Regions from separate parts of the Butyrivibrio sp. AE2005 genome, predicted to be linked through region 3. Evidence: riboswitches for the same ligand, from Rfam matches in the RefSeq annotation. Region 3 holds a riboswitch; each other region holds the start of a gene.
What was found. A riboswitch is a leader RNA that binds a small molecule or an ion and turns the genes downstream of it on or off. The one in region 3 is predicted to bind cyclic di-GMP.
Positions count from the first base shown of each region.

Region 1: linked by a shared signal. The riboswitch ahead of DL92_RS0115845 (protein kinase family protein) and the one ahead of DL92_RS0109625 (hypothetical protein) in region 3 are both predicted to bind cyclic di-GMP.
Region 2: linked by a shared signal. The riboswitch ahead of DL92_RS0104375 (hypothetical protein) and the one ahead of DL92_RS0109625 (hypothetical protein) in region 3 are both predicted to bind cyclic di-GMP.

Region 1 covers NZ_KK366043.1:6,215-9,501, forward strand. The annotation lists gene DL92_RS0115840 (sensor histidine kinase) at 1-854, shown strand, start outside; cyclic di-GMP riboswitch class I at 963-1,046, shown strand; gene DL92_RS0115845 (protein kinase family protein) at 1,169-2,473, shown strand; gene DL92_RS0115850 (serine/threonine protein kinase) at 2,466-3,287, shown strand, end outside.
Region 2 covers NZ_JMMD01000003.1:188,488-191,774, reverse strand. The annotation lists gene groL (chaperonin GroEL) at 1-217, opposite strand, end outside; gene DL92_RS0104380 (co-chaperone GroES) at 243-527, opposite strand; gene DL92_RS0104375 (hypothetical protein) at 727-1,392, opposite strand; cyclic di-GMP riboswitch class I at 1,461-1,547, opposite strand; gene DL92_RS0104370 (hypothetical protein) at 1,756-2,082, shown strand; gene DL92_RS0104365 (SseB family protein) at 2,162-3,205, opposite strand.
Region 3 covers NZ_JMMD01000011.1:70,441-73,727, forward strand. The annotation lists gene rsmH (16S rRNA (cytosine(1402)-N(4))-methyltransferase RsmH) at 1-690, opposite strand, end outside; gene DL92_RS0109625 (hypothetical protein) at 1,094-1,753, opposite strand; cyclic di-GMP riboswitch class I at 1,834-1,907, opposite strand; gene DL92_RS0109630 (PBECR4 domain-containing protein) at 2,133-2,894, opposite strand.

The DNA of each region.
Region 1 (3,287 bases), on a different contig from region 3:
TTGATATGCGTGTTCTGCTGAAGCTTTTATCGGTTCCGATCATTAGTTTCATTGCATTTACGTGCATTGCCATGCTAAGCGAAAGCCTGAGTATTAGCTCAAATCAAGAAAGGATACCCCTATTGGTACCATTAGCAGTTCTTGTCTTGTATGTGAATATTATGATCATTCATTTGTATGACTTGATCAGTGAATCCTATGAGGTTAGAAGACAGAACGAAGAGTATGAAAAGATAACCAATTGGCAGCGTTCGTATTATGAAGAGTTGTCTGAAAACCAAAAACTCATAAGTACAATAAAGCACGACATGCAGAATAATATGCAGTTGATTTCAGGCTTTTTGAAAGAAAAAAAGTATGACAAAGCGCAGAATCATTTACAGGAACTTATAGATGAACAATCTGCTATAAATAGTTTTGTTAACACTGGGAATGAAGCTATTGATACAGTTCTGAACATAAAATTTTCTGCAGCCGAACAAAACGGAATTACAGTTAAGAAAGATATAAATATCCCGGCCGGTTTACCAATCTCATATCATGATTGCATAAAAATATTTGGAAATCTTTTTGATAATTCAATCAATGCTTTGAAGAGCCTTGATTCAGGGGATAAGATATTAAGCTGTTTTATGTTCTATAGCGCGAATGCTCTGATCGTACAAGTTTCAAATCCGTACACAAAGAAAGATGATACATGTGATAAAGATGAATTTTTGCATGGACTTGGATTGGGTATAGTTAAGTCAGCTGTTGAAAGTTATGAAGGGACTTTCGAGATATGTGATGATGGGAAAAATTTTACTGTTAATATTGTTTTATATATAAATAACGCACATCGGCAAAAAGTCTAAAAATTGCCGATGTGCGTTAATAATTTGACGCAAATTAAATTGTAGTTAAATTTCAAAACAATCAGAAAATTATGAACAATTACTTGCATATTGTGTATTTATGTGATAGTATTTCGGTGGCAAAACTAGAGTGATCTAGTGACGCAAAGCTATAGGGCCTATGTTGAACAGGGTAGGTAGCCAGTTGCTTTTTTGGTAGCGATGCGGAAGTATCGCTTTTTTTGTACCTTAAAAATAGAGCATTATAGGTGGCCCCTGTAATGCTATTTCTTTTTTACCGGAAAATTTCAGTACGTGGTGGAGGAAATAAGCTGATGTTTTTTGATTTTTTGATCAAGGTGAGAATGCCCAATAATAAGACTCAGGAATTTGGTGCGTGGAAAGAGCTTCACAGTATATGTTATGCAGTTGAGTCAAATGCGCGCATGGATCCGGACTCATGCATTATAAATATCAGACAGGCACTTGAAGTCTTGTTTTCCGGTCTTTGTCTTGATGCGGGATTTACGGATCTTCCGGATTCGTTGTCAGGAATAATGGGGAAAAGTAAAGGTATAAGAGGGCTTTGGTATGGTGAATGTAATATAAATTCATTTTATCAGCTCAAGAATCAGGCAAATGAAATTGTACATATTTCAAAGGAAGTATCCGGCATAAGGAAATATGAAATAAAGGGTAAACATGCAGACGTGACAATGGCTTGTAAGCTTACAATGCTGTTTTATAAGTCTGTTGCAAGCTTGTTCAAAATTGATAAAAAGCGAATGAAACCAATGGAAGCGGATATGCTTCCGTTTGGGGAATATGAAGTTATAAAAAAGATTCCGAAAAAGCCCTACGAATCTATAGAGGGCAATTTCAAATATATTGCCAGAAAGAATAACAATAATATTTCTACATATGTATATGTAAGACCCTTTTTAAACACTGATGAAAAAACAGCATTTAGTGACAGGGATATGGAAGCTCAGCAGTTCTTTAAGAATATGAGGGGCTCGAACAATATTATTGCGGGTGAAGAGTTAAGAACAAGCGCGTATTGCAATCTTAAATATCTGGTATATAACATACGTGAAAATACTAAGACACTCGATGAGATTGCAAAAGAAATTAAACCGTATGAACTTCTGGATATCATAGAGCAGGTTGCAAATGGACTGAGCAGGCTGGCTTCTTCTAAAATAAATATTCATCACAGGGATATAAGACCCACATGTATTTTTGTATCTTCTTTTGAAGACGGATATGAAGCGAAGATTGGATGCTTTGAAACAGCAAAAATTGATTATAAAGAAAAGAGCATGGAGACAGTCGGAGCGTGGGTTGCGCAGAGACAAAAGAATAATGTATATACGCATCCTAGAATGCTTCTTGAATCAGAACACGATAACAAAGAATGGGAAGCTGGGGATGTATATTCACTTGTAATGGTTTTGTTAGCATGCCTTGATACATCAATTGAAAAAGGCGGTGCGGTGGATTGTTCTGTTTTATATGATTACTACTCTGACGACTTTGTTGATGAGATAGAAGGAATAGTAAGAGCTGCCTCGCTTTCACAGATACCGGGCATGAGAGAATTTGACAGGATTCTTTTAGAGGAAATGGATAATGAATAAGATTGAGTTTGCAAACGCAAAAAGCTTTCGAATCGAGCAGACAGTACATACAAACGAGGAAGCCGGAACAAGCGTGTATATAGCCATAGATAATGATCTTAATAGAAGAGTTATCTTGAAGGTTATGCGTTTTGAGGATAAAGAACAAAAGAGGATAATACTTGAGGAAATCAGCAATCAAGTAGCACTTGAGCAGCATTCGGATTTTGCGCCTAAAATCTATAATTATTTCGTAGATAATAAAGAGTCAAAGATAATAATCGAGATGCAGCATGTTGAAGGAAAGAGTCTTAGAGCAATATTGGAGAGCAGGCATAACCTTAGAAAAGATAAAGTGTGGTATGACAAAGCATATAATCTTTTGTTGGATATTGCTAAGGCTGTCTCATATATTCACGGATTGAGGGGATTTGTACATAAGGATCTCAAGCCTGAAAACATTATTGTGGTAAGCAAGAGAAATTCTGTTTACATTTTGGATTATGGTATAAGTGGACTTGCTCTGGCGGATAAGGGCACAGGTACTGCAAGGTATATGGCACCTGAGCAGATTTCGGGAGCAAACAATAACTTTGTATATCAGGCAACAGATGTATATGCACTTGGTCAGATAGCATTGGAATTGTTTGGGATAGAACCGGTTGAATACGGAGTTGATGTTTTGCCCGACAGATCGGGTAGTTCATGGTTGACATTTAAAGACATATCAAGCATAGGAGGAGGTTTTTATCCCGGACTTTTTAAGGTGATAAGCAAAGCATTATCTTTAAATCCCAAAGATAGATATATGGATTCAAGAGCCTTCTACGAAGCG
Region 2 (3,287 bases), on a different contig from region 3:
CAAGCTGAGCGCCCATGTTCTCATAAGCATCTTCAAGCTCGATCTCTTTTGCAATTGTAACACCGTCGTTTGTGATTGTAGGTGCACCGTATGATTTATCAAGAACTACGTTTCTACCCTTAGGTCCGATTGTAACTCTGACTGTATCTGCAAGCTTATTAACGCCTTCCACCATAGCTGTGCGGGCGTCTGCGCCGTACTTAATTGTCTTTGCCATTTATTTATCCTCCGAATGTGTTTGATTATTTAATGATAGCAAGTATATCGTTCTGCTTAACAATAATGTATGTTACATCATCAAGCTTTACTTCTGTTCCGGCATATTTTGAATAGATAACATTGTCACCCTTCTTAACCTGCATAGTAACTTCTTTACCGTCAACTACTCCACCGGGTCCGACAGCGATAACTTCTGCCTGCTGAGGCTTCTCCTTCTCTGCTCCGGGAAGTACGATTCCTGATTTTGTTGTCTCTTCTGCTTCAAGCTGCTTTAATACAACTCTGTCTGCAAGTGGTTGTAATTTCATTACAAATGCCTCCTTTATATGATGGTTTGAATAATCTTTTTAATTGTTAGCACTCTTTTAAGTTGAGTGCTAACCTCTAAGAACATATATTAGTGACTTCGCTTTATATGTGCAAACGCGAATATAATACCATATTTATTATATTCGCGTTTTTTCTTTCATATTCTCTTTTTTTCTCTCTTTTGCATCATATACTTTTTTATGGCTTAAAATACGTAATCGCAACAATCTTATCATCCACTGCAAACGTGATTCCGCAGTCCTTGAAATCATAATTCATGATATGGCTTCCCTCATCAGCTTCACTTGAAGGCTCTCCGTAAGCGGCTCTTAATTCTTCTTCCGTACTTCCGACGGAAATGCCTTTGGAAGTCTTTAAGTTCTCATCATGAACCGTAAGCTGTGCAGGCTTTTTAACCCCATCGACCTCTTCAGTGAAAAGAATCATTCTATCGGTATCAATATAATAGATATTTCCGGAATTATCGCCCGTCTGATTATCTTCCGTACTGATAACACTCAGTATCGTTTCAATATCATCATTTATTGAAGCAACTTTTCCGTTGTATTCAAAAGAACCGGCAGGAAGCTCAGGTTCCTCGGAAGTTGCTTCCGTAGCCGCTTCTTCTCCCGAAGCTCCATCGGATGATTCTTCCGAGCTGCTTTCACTAAATAATCCTTCTATGTCAATATCCTTTTCATCATTGATAAAAGACTCAACAAATTCACCTATATCGGATACTTCCTCTATATCCGGTAATCCCTCGATTTCGGGCAGTCCCTCTATTTCAGGTAGCTCATCACATCCGGAAAGTGCGAACATCAGCACTGTTGCCATTAAACATGTCAAAATTCTTTTTTTCATACAACCAACTCCCTTTCAAAAACCCCAACTAACAAAAAAGACCGCACAAACAGCAGATCACCCCGCTATTTTGCAGTCAAACCATCTCTTTATATAAATATAAAAGATTTACGACTTTGCGCCCATACATTGCTATATGTTTGCCCTGTTTTATATATGTTAATTTTAACATAACTGTAAAATATTATCAATCTCAGCCACCCCATATCAGGCATTCTCCTTTATTTGCAAATATTTCAGCCTTATAATCCACTTTTATGGCACAAACTCTTGCATCATTCGGAAAAATTATTTATAATCATTTTATTAACATATATTTTACAAAAATGTAGAGAAACTTCGTCTCTAAGATTGGAAAATGCTATGGAAACTAAAATAATATTCATCAATGATGAACTTACATCGCATAAAAAAGAACTTGAGAGCTGCAGAAAAGAGATCAATGAACTCCTGGCAAAGTTCGAAAAAATGGAGCTTGATCCCGCCAACAAAAGCTACGTACGCATGATGGCAGCCAAGATCAACATAACAATGCACGATATTGATTCAAATATCCGAAAGATATCTTTTGCATATAATATCGCGGAGCAGTATGCCGAAAGGCTCATCAACTATTCATATATGAAAAACACGCTTCTTACGAATGATACCGAAGATGAAAGTCCGGATACAAAGCATTCCCAAAATTGAATGTCAAAACATCAAAAAAGCTCATAATAATACCTCCTGCCAACTTCTAATGACAGGAGGTTTTATATACCTAAAATATTTACATAAGTTTCTTTCGTCCGAGCATTTTTCTGATCATGCCCTTGGACATCTCAAAGCCAAGCGATCCCGAATTAACAACAATCATATCTTCAGGCGCGCCCATAAGATCCGATGCTTTCCAGATCCAGCCGCCCCACTCTTCCTGGGAATAAACCTTATTAAATTCATCCCAGTCGGTAAATACCGGAGTTGCGTTAGTTTCATTCTTTCCGCTTCCTTTGGAAAGGCAGGGAATGGAAATCTTTGTCCCCTTTTTCACCGAACCCTTTGCATCAATTCTTTTGGCAATCTGGTCCATCCCTTTGACAGGCACCAGAAACGAAGCACTTCGAAATGTTTTGACTATATCTTCTTCAAGCTTCTTAAGCATTTCTTTTTTCCCGTCATAATCGGCACTGTAAAGGCGTTCTTCCTGGAACTTTGCCACCGAGCGGAAAAAATCCGGATTCATCACAGGACGGTTTATTGCAGGCGTCTTGCTAAAATCCGGCGCCGGGATTATTTCTTCGCTCTTAATAGATATCGCAGAATATGCCAGGATATCTACCTGAAAAACCTCTACTCCGCGCATATAAGCCGAGATACCAAAGAATCTGAACAGATCGCTGTGAGGTATTTCAGTTACTTCAAATGTTGTTCTGAACTGTTTCATAAAGTAACCGACACATTCATCGGCATACTCTCTTTCCGTAAAAACCCAGACCCTGTTTCCGTCATCGATAAACGGCGAATGAGTTATCCTGTCTGTAACCGTCCAAAGACATTCCGCTGACTTAAGCCTTTCTATTATGATCTTCTTAAGTACGTCTATTGCCTTAACAAATCTGACTGCGTGCGCATCCTTCTTCTTTAAGGTATCCTTGCTTATACCTACAAATAATCCCTTTTCGACTGCATAACACGCATTTGAATGAATCGTAATAATATCCTGGATTGGGAGCTTTTTAATCTCCTTCATGGTTTCTGTTTCATCCGGACTTATCCTTGGCACATACCTGTCACTTATGGCATGTGCATGCTGTGTTCTCTCTTCTCTTGTCATTAATAAAAAAATATCCCTTTTGTCTTTTGCTGTTTCTTCTGCTACGTTATTAGGAAATTAATTATATAAACTTCCTATTAAC
Region 3 (3,287 bases):
CGTATCCATGGGATTGCCTTTTTTCATTAGCGAAAAAACTTTTTCCGCAATCTCTTCCGCATAAGGTTCATCTGAGTTCTCTACAAGCATACCCACAAACTCTTCTTTGGTTATGTTGTGAAGGCGCTCAGCTGCCGATTCTCCGCTGTCCGGATTGAGCCTAAGATCAAGAGGCCCGTCAATCTTGTAAGAAAAGCCCCTTTCAGGGTTATCTATCTGCATGGAAGACACTCCAAGATCTGCCAGAACAAAATCAAACTTTCCGGCTTCATCACACACTTTATCTATATTCTCAAAGTTCATCTGCCTGAACTTGAATACATCCTCTCCATATCCTGCGTTTCTGAGCCTCTCTACAGTCTTCTTCGATTCTATCGGATCGATATCAAGTCCGTAGATACAGCCTTTCCCCTGCAGTTTTTCAAGCATCTTTGAAGTATGTCCGCCGTACCCAAGCGTACAATCAAGCCCCTGCTGTCCCGGCTCTATCTGCAAGAAATCCAAGATTTCTTTTACCATAATGGAAATATGCATCCCCGCAGGCGTCGAACCCTTGGATATTACATGCTCCACCACATCCTTGTACTTCTCCGGATTGTGCTCCTTGTACTTCTCTTCAAACTTCTTGGGATATTTTCCCGAATAACGAACTCTTCTCTTATGCTGCTTTTCTTCCACACTCTTCTCCATTCGCTGTGATTTTGGTGTATTTGCTTTGTTTTTTGGTGCATCCGCTTTTATTTCGGCGCATACACTGTGATTTTGCTACATCTTCTTTTGGCCGGCTCCGGCAGGTCAAAAAACAATGTACTAAAGTGTAGTGTATCATATTTTTGCAGGATTTTTAGCCCGATCCGGTCGCAAAATCCTTTTTTTGACTAATAGAGCAAAAACATATCGAATTAGTCACACTTTTCCCCGGATTTCCAAGGCCACAGTGACTAATACATTTGATAACATTTGTTATAGTCAAAATCTCCCCTTCATTTCCTCATCTAGAACTCCAAAACTCCCTATTTTCAAGAAAAAATGTGACTAAGGAGCTCCGTAACGCTCGAATTAGTCACATTTCTTACAAAATCACACTACAATATCAGTAAACAGAATCAATATACAAATCGTCGATTTCTTGTCTTATCTCATTCTTATATTGTTCCGTAGCTATTTCCTGTTCAAGAAGATTGATTGCTTCTTTAAGATTGTCAGCACGCATATTGTCTAGATATTCCAATATCTTTGCTATGACAGTTTTATCGTTATATTTTTCGGGAATAAAGCCAAATATTTCAGGATATTTATCTATGCGTTCTTTGCGCATTTTATCAAGCTCAGAAATATTCATTTTTATTTCTTCAGTAATCTTCACAATTTTATTAATGGCTTTTCTCTTTACTATGATTGCCAAAAGTATACCGACTCCAACTCCGGCAAATAACAACCCTACGAAAAACTTTGCCAAATTTTGATCCGAATTCAGTTTAGCAAGAAACTCCGGGCTCGCGTAAAATACTAATTCCATGATTCCGCAATAAATTAATTCATAACCAAAGTATCCGATCAAAAACCATTTAATTGCTGCACCAACGCCTCCATGAGCTCTAATTTGGAGTTTTGTATTTTTATAGTCGTAATCACTTAATAAAAATTCTTCCTGATCATCAAGATCGCTAAATTCGTTCTCATTCAGCTTGTCATAAGCTTTTTTCAATGCATCTCGTAATTCTTCTTTGTTCATTTCATTGCCTTTTTTCATACCTCAATCAGTCTCCTCTTCGTTAGCCTTTGTTTTAATATAAAAAGCGCAAAAAAAGCGATACCTACGCATCGCAATAAAACTGTAACTGGCTATCCTTTCGGACCCTATAGCTTTGCGTCATTAGATTTCTCTAATTTTGCCCTTAATTATTCAAGAATAAACGGGATGATACTTTACCCAGAAAAAAAGACTACAAACTTAGATAATACTATGTTTGTAGCCTTATTATTCAATCGGAGTGACGTGATTCGAACACGATTGAAAAATCTCAAAGCCCGCACGGAAAGGAGGTTTGACAACACCGACTGACCGAAAGGTCAAACAACTGGTCAAACAGTTTCTATCGACTTCCCCATACAATTCTCACATCAATGTCTTAGGTATGAATAACTCCATTTATAGAACACAAAATATTTTTTTCTTTTGCAAGTTTAATATAATTCCGAGCATTATTGTCATCCAACAATAAATTGCAATTATTTCTACAACATGAATCTAATATTTGCAATTTCTGCTTAGCACTGTACTTATACTCTTTCTGGCGAAGGAGTTCTGAATTCTTATCAAATACCAACACAGTTTTAATAAGCTCCACATCCTGCCCAGGCATATATTTTTCTTTACCCTGAACATTTCCGTCAGACTCATCTATCCATGTACTGATGCAATACTTCGTGATATCAATGTCTGAATTCACTCTAATTTTTGCATTGTATATCCACCCCAACATATATCCTTTATTCAAATCTGATATAAGTATATCTACATTATTAAGCTTACGATTTGATTTTTGAGGATCATATCTCAAGATTATAGGACAGCTATTGCTAATTAGAACATCTCTATTGCTGATAAAGTTTCGAACTTTCTTATACATTTTGGAAGTTGTCGATATGACATTGGGGACAATCTTCGTACTGATAGATTGCCCATCAGCAATGTCTCTATACAACTTCTTTGGTGTTCTGTATCCATTAGAATTATAGATTTGCTTTGATATTCCTATCAGATGTGGAAAATTATCTGTCTCACCAATAAGGATAAATCCATTCCCATTGTATGTAACAACAATATAAAAGCTTTCAAGATAATAAGTGGCAAATGCCTGAGCGCATTTCCTGATATCTGTAATGTCCATGATTATCTCCAAAAATAAAGTAAAGCTCTTGGCCAGAGCCAAAAGCTTTACTATCGGCAATCGTTCACGATTATTTTTTAAGCAGGGGAGTGCCCGGTTCAGCCGACGTGAATCCCTCAGCAAGTGAGCCTGCATATCTTTTAATACAATAGACCTATATGATACATTATCACCACAACAAAGTCAACTTTTTCTAATTAAATAATACGATAAAGGATACTGTTTTACAAGCAATAACAGCATTCTTCATAGAATTTTAACACATCGATATAACTATCTCTTTCCAATTCTCAGCCCAATTGTCCTTTAAAACGCAAACATGTTTTTTCTATCAACTCCTAGTCGATTAATAAAGAATGTTTCCTCATAATCCCTTCTGTCAAATATGGTATT